2 regions of the Streptomyces sp. AgN23 genome follow, and region 1 is predicted to be linked to the other one. Evidence: riboswitches for the same ligand, from Rfam matches in the RefSeq annotation. Region 1 holds a riboswitch; the other holds the start of a gene.

The links. A riboswitch is a leader RNA that binds a small molecule or an ion and turns the genes downstream of it on or off. The one in region 1 is predicted to bind cobalamin.
Region 2: it holds a riboswitch for cobalamin, as region 1 does, so the genes downstream of both, metE (5-methyltetrahydropteroyltriglutamate--homocysteine S-methyltransferase) here and AS97_RS29860 (ribonucleoside-diphosphate reductase subunit alpha) in region 1, are expected to answer to the same signal.

Annotation. Positions count from the first base shown of each region.
Region 1 is NZ_CP007153.1:6,859,488-6,867,218, forward strand. It holds gene AS97_RS29860 (ribonucleoside-diphosphate reductase subunit alpha) at 1-2,220, opposite strand, end outside; cobalamin riboswitch at 2,356-2,499, opposite strand; gene AS97_RS29865 (GNAT family N-acetyltransferase) at 2,691-3,197, opposite strand; gene AS97_RS29870 (hypothetical protein) at 3,302-3,466, opposite strand; gene AS97_RS29875 (hypothetical protein) at 3,507-3,794, opposite strand; gene AS97_RS29880 (IPT/TIG domain-containing protein) at 4,258-5,196, shown strand; gene AS97_RS29885 (hypothetical protein) at 5,253-5,402, opposite strand; gene AS97_RS29890 (hypothetical protein) at 5,421-5,744, opposite strand; gene AS97_RS29895 (hypothetical protein) at 5,939-6,274, opposite strand; gene AS97_RS29900 (helix-turn-helix domain-containing protein) at 6,715-7,458, shown strand; gene AS97_RS29905 (NUDIX domain-containing protein) at 7,462-7,731, shown strand, end outside.
Region 2 is NZ_CP007153.1:1,591,810-1,599,540, reverse strand. It holds gene AS97_RS06955 (NAD(P)-dependent alcohol dehydrogenase) at 1-512, opposite strand, end outside; gene AS97_RS06950 (AraC family transcriptional regulator) at 617-1,570, shown strand; gene AS97_RS06945 (SulP family inorganic anion transporter) at 1,783-3,273, shown strand; gene metE (5-methyltetrahydropteroyltriglutamate--homocysteine S-methyltransferase) at 3,331-5,649, opposite strand; cobalamin riboswitch at 5,813-6,034, opposite strand; gene AS97_RS06935 (hypothetical protein) at 6,172-6,381, opposite strand; gene AS97_RS46950 (hypothetical protein) at 6,645-7,007, shown strand; gene AS97_RS06930 (putative RNA methyltransferase) at 7,054-7,731, opposite strand, start outside.

The DNA of each region.
Region 1 (7,731 bases):
GGCGTACGCGTACATCGAGCTGAGCTTGCCGATGGTGGGCGAGGCCATGAAGAGGTTCAGCGACTGGCTCTGGTCCAGGTACGGGGTCCGGGCCGCCGCCATCTCGATCAGGGCGCGCTGCGGGATCTCCCACGCGGTGCGGTACAGGTCCCGTACGTCCGCGGGCACCCAGGAGAACTCCTGGACCGAGCCGTTGGACTCGCGCAGCGCCTCGCGGGTCTGGGCGTCCCAGACGCCCAGCTTCTTGAGGTCGTCCACCAGATACGAGTTGACCTGCAGGAACTCCCCGCTGAGCGTTTCGCGCTTGAAGAGGTTGGAGACCTGCGGCTCGATGCACTCGTAGACGCCCGCGATGGAGGCGATGGTGGCGGTCGGCGCGATCGCCAGCAGCAGCGAGTTCCGCATCCCGGACTTCGCCATCCGCGTGCGCAGCGCCTCCCAGCGCTCCGGCCAGGTGGCCACCGCGTCCGTGTAGTGGTCCGGGTGCAGCACACCGCGCGCGGTGCGGGTCTCGGACCAGGCCGGATGCGGGCCGTGGCGCTCGGCCAGTTCACAGGACGCCTCGTACGCGGCGAGCATGATGCGCTCGGAGATCCGGGTGGAGAGCGCCTTGGCCTCGGGCGAGTCGAACGGCAGCCGCAGCCGGAAGAAGACGTCCTGCAGCCCCATCAGGCCCAGACCCACCGGCCGCCAGCGGGAGTTGGAGGCCCTGGCCTCGTCCGTCGGGTAGAAGTTGATGTCCACCACGCGGTCGAGGAAGGTCACGGCGGTGTGGACGGTGGCGTCGAGGCGCTCCCAGTCGAGCTGCCCGTCCTCGTCCAGGTGCGCGGCGAGGTTGACCGAGCCGAGGTTGCACACGGCGGTCTCGCCGTCGTCTGTGACCTCCAGGATCTCGGTGCACAGGTTGGAGGAGTGGACGACCCTGCCGGGCTCGGCGGTCTGGTTGGCGGTGCGGTTGGCGGCGTCCTTGAAGGTCATCCAGCCGTTGCCGGTCTGCGCGAGGGTGCGCATCATCCGGGCGTACAGCTGCCGCGCCGGGACCTGTTTGACCGCCCGGCCCTCGGCCTCGGCCTTGCGGTACGCGGCGTCGAACTCATCGCCCCACAGGTCCACCAGAGCGGGCGCGTCGACCGGGGAGAACAGCGACCAGTCGGCGTCCGCCTCGACCCGGCGCATGAACTCGTCCGGGATCCAGTGGGCGATGTTGAGGTTGTGGGTGCGGCGGGCTTCCTCGCCCGTGTTGTCCCGCAGCTCCAGGAACTCCTCGAGGTCCGCGTGCCAGGTCTCCAGATAGACGCAGGCCGCGCCCTTGCGCCGGCCGCCCTGGTTGACGGCGGCCACCGAGGCGTCGAGCGTGCGCAGGAACGGCACGATGCCATTGGAGTGCCCGTTGGTGCCCCGGATCAGCGAACCGCGTGCCCGGATACGGGAGTAGGACAGGCCGATGCCGCCCGCGTGCTTCGACAGCCGCGCCACCTGGTGGTAGCGGTTGTAGATCGAGTCCAGCTCGTCCAGCGGTGAGTCCAGCAGATAGCAGGACGACATTTGCGGATGCCGGGTGCCGGAGTTGAACAGCGTGGGGGAGCTGGGCAGATACGACAGCGTGCTGGTCAGCCGGTACAGCTCGGCCACATCGTCCAGCGCCCGCTCCGAGAGGTCCTCGGCGAGCCCGCAGGCCACCCGCAGCAGGAAGTGCTGCGGGGTCTCGATCACCTGACGGGTGATCGGATGGCGCAGCAGATAGCGGCTGTAGAGGGTGCGCAGTCCGAAGTAGCCGAAGCGCTTGTCGGCGCCGTCGGCCAGGGCCCGCTCCACCAGCGCGTCCAGCCGTGCGGCGTGGGCGGCCGCGAACTCCGCGGTGGAGTCGGCCAGCAGGCCCTCGCGGTGGCCCACCTGGACGGAGGTGGAGAAGGAGACCGCGCCCTGCCCGGCCGCCTCCTCCGTGATCGTGAGCGCCAGCAGCCGCGCGGCCAGCCGCGAGTACTCCGGCTCCTCGGCGATCAGCCCGGCCGCCGCCTCGGTCGCCAGGCCACGCAGCTCCGCCTCGTCCGAGCCGGGATGGCGGCCGCGCAGGGCGGCGGCCGCGACCTTGCCGGGGTCGGTGGCGGGCAGATCGGCGGTGAGTCCGGTAAGTGTCCGCAGCAGGGCGGTTCCGGGCGCGTCGTGCGCTGCCTGAGAAACCGCCTGCTCTGAAACCGGATCTGCGGGCGCGATGGTCACTGAGGTGCTCTCCCTCGCTCGGCCGGGGCCACGAGGGGGTGCGATGGGCGCGTACGGGCATGCCGCTGCCGCACTCCTCGTACGTCAGGCACTCCACGCAGCGTCCATCGGCCCAACCCTCGAGGCCGGGGGACGTGTTCACACAGGGCCGTCGGCAGGTGCTCGGACTTACGGGCACGCCGCATAAGCGCACACGTACACCGTTGCGGGACAGTTCCGGATTCTCACCGGATTCCCCTGCGGCGACAGCGAGGACGAGCATACATCTTGTGTCGGCCGACGGACGCACCCCCATATCTTGTGTCGTGAGGTGCGGAGTTTCGCATGAATGTGCTAATGCGTTCCGGAGGTGGCCTGTGACCTGGGGCCCGTGGCGGCCCGTGGCCGGGCGGGTACGCGCGCCCGTGGGCGCGCCCGAGCCCCTGGGCCGGGGCGTGCGCCGCCTGGGCCGGGGCGTGTGCCGCCGGTCGTCACAGCTCCACTGTGAACGCCCACAGGGTGAGCTCCAACGTGGCTATCGGCGACCAGTCCCGCTCCGGGGCCCGCACGAACCCCAGCCGCTCGTACAGCCGGTGGGCGGCGGTCATGGACTGCTGGCTGCTGATCACGATCCGCCGCAGCCCCAGCGCGCGCCCCCGGTCCAGGCAGGCGTGCACCAGCGCCTCGGCCGCCCCGCGCCGCCGCGACTCCGGCCGAACGGCCAGCATCCGGAACTCGCCCTCGCCGGGTCGGGCCAGCTCCGCATACGCCCCGCCGTACACCGCGAACGCCACGGCCCCGAGCACCTCGTCGCTCGCCGCGTCCGCCGCGACCAGCAGCTCGGCCTCGGCGGCCCGGCGCCGGGCGTCGCGCAGGGTGGTGAGATATGGATCACTGTCCCCGAAGTCCAGGAGGCCGTCCCCGAGATACACCTGCGCGGTGAGCTCCCCGATTCCGTCCAGCTCCTCGTCCCGCGCGCGCCTGATCGTGATGTCCATGGCCGCAGTCTGCCGCACACCACTGACAGCGGGGCCGCCATGCGTCACTCGCCGGGCTTCGCCGTCACTCGCCGGGCTTCGCCGTCACTCGCCGGGCTTCGCCGTCACTGGACGGCGGTGCTGATCACTCCGGTGGAGCCCGCGCGCTTGTTGGCGGCGTCGGCCTCCTGATAGGTGAAATAGCGCCGGACCGTGCCGTCCGGCAGCGTCAACTCATAGACGACAACGGGTTGCGGGGCACGTGCCCCTCCGCCGCAGTTGCAGGCCATGGCTGCCGTTCCTTTCCCTCGAGTCCAGTACGGATGGGTGTCAGTCCAGCCACCGCGAGGCGAGCCCGGCGAGGTAGGAGAGCGTCAGGGCGGTCGCCGGGAGGTGGAACCACGCGGTGGTGTGCAGCAAGGAGGCGTAGACGGCGATGGCGCCGGCGACCCAGGTGCTGGTGCACCAGCCGCAGTTGACGAGATAGGAGAACCGGGAGTCGTCGCCGAAGCGGTCGGCGACCCAGGTCCTGAACCCCGCCGCCAGCGTGTCCTTGGTGATGAAGCGGGTGATACGGCAGGTGGTGCCGAGGGCGAGGAGGAATGCGGCGAGGCTCATCGGATCGCTCCCTCCCCGGGTGGTCCCGCACGGGTTGGCACTGCCGATGTCACTCATTAGAGGCACGGTGGAGGACGGCAGGCCATACTCCGGCCGCGGGTTCCCCCGAATAGCGGAGCGCTTGTCATACAAGCTCGCCGCCAGGCGCGCCCAGATGCGCCAAACGAGTGATGGCAGCCCCGGAACCTTGAGCGACGGGGGTGAGCGTGGATAACTGGAAACGTGCCGCCGGGGGTGCCTCATACCTCGTAGGCCATCCAGGAGCCGGGCGTTCGTCCCGTAGCTCCGCTCTCATCCGGCGCATCGATCCCGCGCCCTGACCGGCCGCCCGGCGGCTTTCTGTTCCTCCGGTGCCGGCCTGCCTCGACCGCGCGGCGACGACGAGGCGTTGACCAGCGGCTTGCCCACGACATCGGCATGCCGCCGGCGCATATCGCCCGAACCCTTCCCGGGAGGACCAACCATGACTTCGACCGCTCTCGCGACCGCCGCCCCCACTGCGGCCAACTGGCCCCCGTCGCAGGTGGGGCCGCCGTTGCTGCTGTCCGTGGTGCCCAACTCGGGCCCCGCCGCCGGTGGGAACCTCGTCCAGCTCAACGGGCAGAACCTGCGCAACGTGATCAGCGTGACCTTCGGCGGCGTGCCCGCCCAGATCGTCAGCCAGAGCAGTTCCGGTGGCGGCGGCTGGGATGGTGACTGGGGCGGCGGCTGGGGCGGTGGCTGGGGCGGTGGTGGCTGGCCCGGAGGCGGCTGGCCGGGGAATCCCACCAACGACATCGTCGTGGTGATAGCCCCGCCGCACGCGCCCGGGTCCGTCCAGGTCCTGGTCACCACCACGGTCGGCACCAGCAACAGCCAGGTGTACACCTATGTGGCGCCGACGCCGCCCACCGCCGTCTCCATCACCCCGACCGTGGGACCGACCACCGGCGGCGCCCTGTACTTGATCACGGGCACCAATCTGACCGGCGTCACCAGTGTCACCTTCGGCGGGAGCCCGTCGGCCATCCTGACCATCAACCCGGGCGGGACCAGCCTGATCGGCATCACCCCGGCGGGCCCGCCCGCGGGCGGCAACGTCGCCGTCACGCTGAGCGGCCCGGGCGGGACCGCCACCGTCCCCGGCGGTTTCACCTACTTCGTCGCGCCGCCCGCACCGGCGCCCGTCACCATCACGCCCAACACCGGGCCCCACACCGGCCTCACCCCGTTCACCATCACCGGCACCAACCTCGGTGGTGTGCTGGCCGTGCTGTTCAACGGCGTGCCCGCCACCGGTGTGACCGCCACCCCCACGGCGGTGTCCGGCATCACCCCGGCCGGGGCGGTCGGCACCGCGACCGTCACCCTGGTGACGGCCTTCGGCACGGTCACCGTCCCCGGCGGCTTCATCTACACCTGACGTCCGCCGTCCGACGCGCACGTCCGACCGGACCGCCGGTCACCGGGCCCCTTCCGTCAGGGCCCGGTGACCGGCTCCGTCCGTTCGAGCCGCTGGGTGCCGGCGGCGCCCGGCGCCCGGACGGCCACGAGCTCACCGGCGTCGGCCAGGACGACGACGGCGTGTCCGCGCGGATCACCACCCCGGTCGGGGGGCCTGCCTGCCACTGTGCCCCTGGTCAGCCGTCAGCTGGGCCGTCTCACGACCTTGGACTCCTTGAGGACTCTCCCGCTTGCGTCCACTGCCCTCACTTGGAAGTACGGGCCGGTGGCGGTCGTGGTGACGGCCGTCTCGAATCCGGACCGTGGGGCGTGCCCGACGACGACCGTCAGGGAGTCGGGGGAAGATCCGGCGAGCACCTGCCATGCTCTGGTCTGCGTCGAGCCGTTCCAGGAGGCGTAGACGACGCTCCCCCTGCCGTCGGCCCGTACCGCCGCGCTCGGTGGGTAGTACGGAGTGCCGATCCATTCCGGGATAGCGCACTGGCTTACGGCACTCTGGCGCGTCATCGGGTGCAGGCTCGCCGCCGAGCGCGTAACACAAGGCGGCATGCAACTGCTCCGCTTCCACCACCGTCAGCACCAGCGAGGCCCGAGACGCGCAACCGGGGCGGAGAACCTGAAGCGGCAGTTCAAGCAGACCGTCTTTCCCGGGACGTAGCCCACGGCCCGATGCCGGACCGACCTGCCAGCCTCCTGACGCTTCACTCATTGCGCCCCTCCTCTGTCTGAGCCGGTCCGTCGCTCTCGGACTCGTCGGGCACCGGCAGACGCCCGCCGCGACTCTCCGCGAGCCGGAGCGCGTCTTGCAGGGCTTCGACCAGGCGGTTGGAGAGGTAGCGGAGCTCTCGGGCGTCCGTCTTCCGGTCGCCGAGCATCAGGCGGGCATGGCCGATGAGCTCAGCGCCCATCTGAAGCTGAACCGCTTCCATCTCGTCCGCCAGCCGCGACAGATACCCCTCACCATCCGCGTCCGACACCAGATAGCACGCCTTCCCACCAGGGCCGGGCCATGGCAGCAAACGGGGGCGTACGCTCACAGCGCCACCGCCTTCACGCCGTGCCCGGCAGACCCACACTGTCGGTCATGAGCGACCACGTACGGTCGGACCAGACTTGTGCCCGCCCCGTCCTCACCACGTGGCACCCAAACGTGAGCCACCGGCACACGTGCCATACGAACCGTCGGCGTATCCACACACGCCACGGCGGGCCGGCGGCCAACGGCGCGATGACGACCCGGCGCGGGCAGCACCAGCCGCAGCAGCCATTCCACGAGTCGGGCGATACTCTCTTGCACGTTGACGCTCCTTCACAGCGTTGACCACGCTCCCGGGCCGCCTGCAACGGTCGCGGGAGTCTTTTCGCGATCATCGCGCTGTGATCAGGACGTAGGAACCTCCCCTAAACCCCACTTCTGGACGTCCCGCGTCGGGTAAAACGTCCCTAGTGCCGTCCCGACATGTGGGGAGAGACTCAGATGCCGAACGAGAGGCTACGTGCCGTCATGGCTTCCGGAGGCTGGACGTACGCCACCCTCGCGGAAAAGGTCGAGGTAGACCCCAAGTCCGTTGAAAGATGGGTCAACCTCAACCGTACGCCGCGACGCGGCACGGCCATCCTGGCAGCGGAAACGTTAGGAGAAGACGTGCACGCCCTATGGCCAGCGCTACGCCAAGCGCGCCCCGCCCGTGCGGTCAGCCCCGAGCTGGTGGCGCTCTACGACCAGCGCGCGGACATCCCCGTGTCCACGTTCGTGGAGATGCTGACGCAGGCCCGCGAACGGATTGACGTGCTCGTGTACGCTGCCGTCTTCCTCCACGAGGCGTACCCCCGCCTCAACGATCTTATACGGGAACGAGCCGCCCAAGGCTGCGCCGTACGCATCGCTGTCGGCGACGCCGACAGCCCCAACGTCCAACAGCGCGGCCAGGAAGAGAAGTTCGGCCACGGCATCGAATCCCGCTGTCGGCTCGCTCTCCTGCACTACCGCTCCCTCATCGACACCCCGGGCGTCGAGGTGCGGACGCACGGAACGACCCTCTACAACTCGCTCTATCGTGCAGATGATCAGGTCATGGTCAACGCCCACGTCTGGGGCGTGAACGCGTACGGCGCGCCCGTCTGGCACCTGCGCCGACACGGCGAGGGCGGCATGTTCGACACCTACGCCCAGAGTTTCGACGCCGTATGGGCGACAGCGACGCCGGTACAGGAAGGCTGACTTATGGCGCGGACCGAGTACTACGACGATCCGGACGCACCTGAGCCGAACAGCTTGGTTGTCGCAGCCTCCGCTGTCGTCACCGACGACAGCGGATGTATTTTGCTCCAGCGCCGTCGGGACAATGATCTTTGGGCCCTGCCCGGCGGCGGCATGGAGATGACCGACTCCCTGCCGGGAACTGCTGTCCGTGAGGTCAAGGAAGAGACCGGACTCGAGGTAGAGATCACGGGACTCGTCGGCACATACACCGACCCGCGTCATGTGATCGCC
Region 2 (7,731 bases), 5.3 Mb from region 1:
TGCAGCGCGAAGACCGACACCCCGCCCGAGCCCTGGACCAGGAGTGCGTCGCCCGGGCCGACTCCGCTCACCGCCGACCATGCGGTGAGCGCGGCACAGGGAAGCGTGGCCGCTTCCTCGAACGAGAGATGGTCCGGCATGGCGACCAGGCTCTGTTCACCGAGGGCGATGTACTCGGTGAGCCATCCATCGCGCTGTGTCCCGTGGAACTCCCCCCACTGCGGGAACGGACCGTACAGCCAGGTCGGATGGAAGGTGCTCATGACGCGATCCCCCACCCGGAACCGCGAAACCCCGTCCCCGACCGCCTCCACGACGCCCGCGCCGTCGGAGAGCGGGATGCGCCCCGGTGGCACCTCGATGGGATACCTGCCGGAGACGATGAGCAGGTCACGCGCGTTGATGGAGCTGGCCTTCACACGGACCAGCACTTCGCCCGCCGATGGAGTCGGCACCGGACGCGTGGCCGGGGCGATCAGGCTGCCGCCCGTATCGATCTGGAATGTGCGCACTTCCCCTCCTTTGTTCTTGGATCACCTCCACGATAGGGCGGCTCGACTGGACGATATGTATCCTGGCGTCCATGGTTTGGCGCAGATCGTCCAGGAGGGTGGAGATGGATCCCATCGACGACCTTCTCGCCACCATGAAGATCGAGGACGCGCGGTATGTGCGGGTGGACGCCCGTGCGCCGTGGGGCATCTCGTTCCCTCCCCGGGACCTCGCCCGGCTGGTCCTGATCTCCAGTGGTTCGTGTCGGCTCGTCGCGGACACGCTCGCCGGGCCGCAACGTCTGGAGGCGAATGACTGCTTCCTGGTCCGCGCGGGCGTGAGCTTCACCCTTCAGGACACCACGGGCAGCGAGGTCGTCGACTGCGACGGACTGGTCTCCCAAGCTCCCGGCAACTCGGCGCGGGTCGGGGGCGACGGTGAGCTGACCCGGATCGTGTCCAGCCGGTTCGCCTTCGACGCCGTGGCGGCCGAACCGCTCTTCGCGCTGTTGCCGCCGTTGTTCCGGCTGAACCTGGACCACACCTCCAGCCACCTTCTGCGCACCACGTTCGACCTCATCGCGAGGGAGAGCGCGGCAGGCGGGCTCGGTGGTGGCTTCATCATGAGCCGGCTGTCCGATGTGCTCTTCGTCCAGGCGCTACGGAGCTGTTGCGCCGATGTCGGAGGCGGCACCGTCGGCTGGATCGCCGCACTGCGGGACCCCCAGCTGGCCATCGCCATGCGGGAGTTGCACGCGGACCTGGCCCATCCGTGGACGGTCGACGAACTCGCCCGCAAGGCGGGGATGTCACGCTCGGCGTTCGCCGCCTCGTTCAAGGAGAAGACGGGGGACACCCCGCTGGGCTACCTCACCTCATGGCGCATGTACCGGGTGAAGGTGCTGCTCCGGGAGACGCCGCTGAGTGTCCAGGAGATCGCGGTCAGAGTCGGCTACGACACCGGAAGCGCGCTGAGTCGTGCCTTTTCGGCCCGCGAGGGCGTCACGCCCGGGGGCTGGCGGAAGCGGATGGACACGGCGTCACGTCAGGGTGCCATGGCGGACGCGACAGCCCCATGACCACAAGAATCCGCGCCCTCCTGTCCGCCGTGACCCCTCCGCCGCTGAGCGGCAGCGGTCCTCCGTCGGCGCTGCCACCCCGCTGACGTAAGCTCGCCGAGGTGTGGGCTTCGCGGATCATCGGCCCGGTCCTCTCGCACCTTCCCGCACGCCCCCTTTCCGCCGGGCGTGCCCGACCCCGACAGGTACTGCCTCTCTTGTCTGCTCCTGCACTGTCTCCGGCCGCGCGGCTGCGCGGGCTCAAGCCCGACTGGCTGTCGGACCCCAAGGTCTGGCGCACCGAGGTCCTCGCCGGACTCGTCGTCGCACTCGCCCTGATCCCCGAGGCGATCTCGTTCTCGATCATCGCCGGAGTCGACCCGGCGATCGGCCTGTTCGCCTCCTTCACCATGGCCGTCACCATCGCGATCGTCGGCGGACGACGTGCGATGATCTCCGCCGCGACGGGTGCCGTCGCCCTGGTGATCGCTCCGCTCAACCGGGAGCACGGCTTCGGCTATCTGGTCGCCGCGGTCATCCTGGCCGGTGCCTTCCAGATCGTGCTCGGCATGCTCGGGGTCGCGAAGCTGATGCGCTTCGTGCCGCGCTCGGTGATGGTCGGCTTCGTCAACGCCCTCGCGATCCTGATCTTCATGGCGCAGGTGCCGGAGATGACCGACGTGCCGTGGCCCGTCTACCCGTTGATCGTCGGCGGGCTGGTGTTGATGGTGCTCTTCCCGAAGGTCACCACGGTGATCCCGGCGCCGCTGGTCTCCATCGTCGTCCTCACCGTCCTCACCGTCGCCGCCGGGATCGCGGTGCCGACCGTCGGCGACAAGGGCGCCCTGCCGTCCTCGCTGCCCACCCCGGGCCTGCCGGACGTGCCGTTCACGCTCGACACCCTCACCGTCGTCGCCCCGTACGCGTTCGCCATGGCGCTGGTCGGCCTGATGGAGTCGTTGATGACGGCCAAGCTCGTCGACGACATCACCGACACCCGCTCCAACAAGACCCGCGAGTCCATCGGTCAGGGCATCGCCAACATCGTCACCGGCTTCTTCGGCGGTATGGGCGGCTGCGCCATGATCGGTCAGACCATGATCAACGTGCGGGTCTCCGGCGCCCGCACCCGCCTGTCCACCTTCCTCGCGGGCGCGTTCCTGATGGTGCTGTGCATCGCCTTCGGGCCGGTGGTCTCGGACCTTCCCATGGCCGCCCTGGTCGCCGTGATGGTGATGGTGTCGTTCGGGACGTTCGATTGGCACTCCATCGCGCCCAGGACCCTCCGGCGGATGCCCGCGGGCGAGATCACCGTCATGGTGCTCACCGTCGCCGTGGTCGTCGCCACCCACAACCTGGCCATCGGCGTGGTCGTGGGCAGCCTCACCGCCATGGTCGTCTTCGCCAAGCGTGTCGCCCACCTCGCCGAGGTGACCGCGGTCGTCGATCCGGACGGCAGCGAGGTCGTCTACCGGGTCACCGGTGAGCTGTTCTTCGCCTCCTCCAACGACCTGGTCACCCAGTTCGACTACGCCACCGATCCCGACCGGGTCGTCATCGACCTGTCCGCCACCCACATCTGGGACGCCTCCTCCGTCGCCGCGCTCGATGCGATCGAGACCAAGTACGCCCAGCGCGGCAAGACCGTCGAGATCACCGGACTGAACGACCCCAGTGCCCATCTCCACGGCAAGCTCAGCGGTGAACTCGCGGGCAGCCACTGACCCGACCCGGGGCCGGGGCGTCTTCGTGGACGCCCCGGCCCCGGCCGGTCGTCCGGGTCAGGACGCGGGCAGCTCACCGCGGACCGTACGGGCCGCGGTGACCAGGTTCCGCAGTGAGGAGCGGGTCTCGGGCCAGCCGCGGGTCTTCAGGCCGCAGTCGGGGTTGACCCACAGCCGCTCGGCGGGAATGGCTTTCAGGCCGGTGCGGAGCAGTTCGGCCGCCTCCGGCGCGCTGGGCACGCGCGGGGAGTGGATGTCGTACACCCCGGGCCCGGCCTCGCGCGGATAGCCACGGGCGGCCAGTTCGCGGGCCACCTGCATATGGGAACGGGCGGCTTCCAGGCTGATGACATCGGCGTCGAGGTCGTCGATCGCCTGGACGATGTCGCCGAACTCGGCGTAGCACATATGGGTGTGGATCTGGGTGCCGGGACGTACGCCGCCGGTGGTGAGGCGGAAGGCCTCGGTCGCCCAGGACAGATAGGCGGGCCGGTCCTCGGCGCGCAGCGGAAGGGTCTCGCGCAGGGCGGGCTCGTCCACCTGGATGACCGAGGTCCCGGCCGCCTCCAGGTCGCCCACCTCGTCGCGCAGGGCGAGGGCGACCTGGCGGGCGGTGTCGCCGAGGGGTTGGTCGTCGCGGACGAAGGACCAGGCGAGCATGGTGACCGGCCCGGTGAGCATGCCCTTGACCGGGCGGTCGGTGAGGGACTGGGCATAGGCGGTCCAGCGCACCGTCATCGGCTCGGGGCGGGAGATGTCACCGGCCAGGATCGGCGGGCGGACGTAGCGGGTGCCGTAGGACTGCACCCAGCCGTGCCGGGTGGCGAGATAGCCGGTGAGCTGCTCGGCGAAGTACTGGACCATGTCGTTGCGCTCGGCCTCGCCGTGCACCAGCACATCCAGGCCGGTCTGCTCCTGGAAGGAGATCACCTCCTGGATCTCGGCCTTGATGCGCTCCTCGTACCCGGCCGTGTCGATCCGGCCGCCGCGCAGGTCGGCGCGGGCGGTGCGCAGTTCGCCGGTCTGCGGGAAGGAGCCGATGGTGGTGGTCGGCAGCAGCGGCAGGCGGAGGTGGGCGCGCTGGGCCGCGGCGCGTTCGGCATACGGCTGGGCGCGGCGGGTGTCGGCCTCGGTGACCGCGCCGGTGCGGGCGCGGACGGCCGGGTCGCGGGTGATGGGGGAGTTGGCGCGGGAGGCGCGAGCGGCCCGGTTCGCGGCCAGTTCGGCGGTGATGGTGTCGGTGCCGTGGGTCAGGCCCTTGGCGAGGGTGACGATCTCCGTGGTCTTCTGCCGGGCGAAGGCCAGCCAGCGCAGGATCTGCGGTGCGATGTCCCGCTCGGCCGCCGCGTCGAGGGGGACGTGCAGCAGCGAGCAGGAGGCGGCCACATCGACCCGGTCGGCCAGCCCCAGCAGGGTGCCGAGCCTGGCCAGGGACTTCTCCAGGTCGTTGACCCAGATGTTGCGGCCGTTGACGACACCGGCGATCAGCCGCTTGCGGGGCAGCCCGCCGACGGCGGCCAGCGCGTCCAGATTCGCGGCGGCGGCCTCCGTGAAGTCCAGCGCCAGCCCCTCGACCGGGGCCTTGGCCAGTACGGGCAGGGCCTCGCCGAGGCGGTCGAAGTACGAGGCGACCAGCAGCTTCGGACGGTCGGCGAGGGCTCCGAGATCGCGGTAGGCGCGTCCGGCGGCGTTCAGCTCGGCCGGCGTGCGGTCCTGGACCAGGGCGGGTTCATCGAGTTGCACCCACTCGGCACCGGCCGCCCGCAGATCGGCCAGGACCTCGGCGTACACCGGAAGCAGGCGGTCCAGGAGGGTGAGCGGCTCGAAGTCCGCGGGCGCGCCGGGGGCGGGCTTGGCGAGGAGGAGGTAGCTGACGGGACCGACCAGGACCGGCCGCGCCGCCAGACCGAGGCCGAGGGCTTCCGTCAGCTCCGCGACCTGCTTGGCGGAGTCGGCCGTGAACACCGTGTCCGGGCCCAGCTCCGGAACCAGGTAGTGGTAGTTGGTGTCGAACCACTTGGTCATCTCCAGCGGCGCCACGTCCTGTGTGCCCCGCGCCATCGCGAAGTAGCCGTCGAGCGGATCGGTGGCGACGGCGTCCCGGTGGCGGTCGGGGATCGCGCCGACCATGACGGTGGTGTCCAGCACATGGTCGTAGTACGAGAAGTCCCCCGTGGGAACTTCGTCGATGCCCGCCCCGGCCAGCTGCCGCCAGGTGGTGCGGCGCAGTTCGGCGGCGGTGGCCCGGAGCGCGTCGGCGGGGACGCGGCCCTTCCAGTAGCCCTCGATCGCCTTCTTCAGTTCCCGGTTCGGGCCCTGGCGGGGGTAGCCGTACACGGTGGCCCGTGCTGCCGCGGCTGCGGACTTGGTGGTCACGGAGATCTCCTTCGCGAGATGAATCCCTGAGATCCCGGCGACGGGAGGAGAGCGCGAAGGGTGACAGACCGGACGCCACGACCTCGCGCGGCACGCGCGCGGTCGTCCGACCGGAATGTACGCCGACCCGCCCTCGAGGTCACCGGGTGTCCGCGCACGAGTCGTCCGTACGCGGGCAGATGGCAGGTCTTCGGACTCACGGGCGCGTCCTCTTGGGGAGGACACCTAGTGGCCGTCGCTTCCCAGGTCCCTCTACCGGACCCAGTGCGTATGACGGCGGTCGTTCCCGCTCACCGCTGCGGGGCAGTCCCGGATTCCCACCGGGTTCCCTCTTGCGACGCGTCCCGCCTGGCGGACGGGGCGAACCAGCTGCACCAGCCAGCCTACGGGGCCGTCCGGCGGTGTGCAGGGGGCAGTCCGGTATTCGGGAGGGTGAAGTGGAACACGCGATGGCCGAGGCTACGGCCGGTGCCGCCCGGGCCGTGCACCGGCCGCACCCCGTCCATCAGTGAGATCAGCGGGTCAGCACGCGCCGGAGTCCGACCCGCCCGCCAGATTGACCGGCACGGTGACGAACGAGAACTGGTTGCTGGCGCAGACGCCGGGGAAGGTCGTGTTGCTGGAGTTGTTGACGGTCAGATCGGGTGCGTCGTCCGCGAGGGCGCCGCCCGCGCCGACGGCGAGGGACGCGGCGGTGAGGGCGAGCGTGGACAGGGCGGTCCGGATACGCATGGGAACTCCTTGCTGGGGATCTGCCGCCGGATATGACCGGCTTCGCATGCATGGTGCCCCTTTGGTGAGGCGTTCGCGCCGCACCGTCCCCCCAATGGCGGAAGCCCACCCCCGCCGCCGTCCGGGCGGCCCAAGGCGCGCGTCCGGTCATCCGCCTCCGGTCATCCGCCGCCGCGCCGTCCGTCGTCCGCCGGTGCGGAGGGCGGGCGAGGGCCTCGCCCGGGTCGAGGCGGGGCCTGCACATGGCCTATCGACAATAGAAAATCCGGGCGCAGGTCAGCTTCGACTGTGCCACCAGCGGCATCCAGCAGCACCGCTTCACCGGACCGTTCCTGCACGACGTCCTGGTCTCCGCCGGTCCCGCCTTCGACCCCGCCCGGCGCAAGGACCGCCTGCGCTTCCTGATCGCCGTACGCGGCGCGGACGGCCACCGGGCGCTGCTGTCCTGGGCCGAGATCGACCCGGACTTCGGCCGTGCCCAAGTCCTGCTCGCGGTCACCATCGACGGCACCCCGCTCGACCGGGCGGGCCCGCAGCTCGTCCTGCCCCAGGACCGCTGCGGCGCCCGGTACATCAGCGGCATCGAGGCGATCCGGGTGGACGGCGGATACACCGTCTGGGCCTGACGGCGCTGTGCGGAGCCCGGCGGGCCGGGGCGTCTTCGCGGTGGTGTCAGACCAGCGGACGGTATGCGGTGAGGGCGACGGACAGTGTCACGTCACAGGGCTCGGGCAGCAGCGCGACGCGCTCCTTCAGCCGCTCGCCCTGCTGGTGCCAGGCGTTGGGCCCCATCCCCACCAACTGCGGCACGGCCTGATGGTCCAGCGTCATGGTGCTCCGCGAACGCTCCCGGGCCACCTCGGTGAAATGCGCCGAGAAGCGGTCCGCCAGTCGCTCGTCCTTCTGCTCGTCCACCCGCAGCAGCCCCAGGGCCTCCACCAGCTCGCGCAGATGGTCCGGCCGGGGCGTCACCACCAGCAGCACACCCTCAGGGCGCAGCATCCGTCGCAGCTCGGCCGGATTGCGCGGTGCGAAGACGTTGAGGACCACCGACGCGGCCCCGTCGGCGAACGGCAGCTCGGCCCAGGCGTCGGCCACCACCGCGCTGATACGGGGATGCGCCCGCGCGGCCCGGCGGGCGGCGAACTTGGAGATGTCGAGCAGGACGCCCTCGGAGTCCGGGAACTCCGACATCACCCGGGCAAGGTGGTAGCCCGTGCCACCGCCGATGTCCACGACGCAGTCGGGGTCCCCGCCCGCCGGCGCCGGTGCCGTCTCGCGCGCCAGCGCGGCCAGTGCCCCGGCGATCGGCGCGAAGTGACCGGCGGCCAGGAAGTCCGCTCGGGCCGC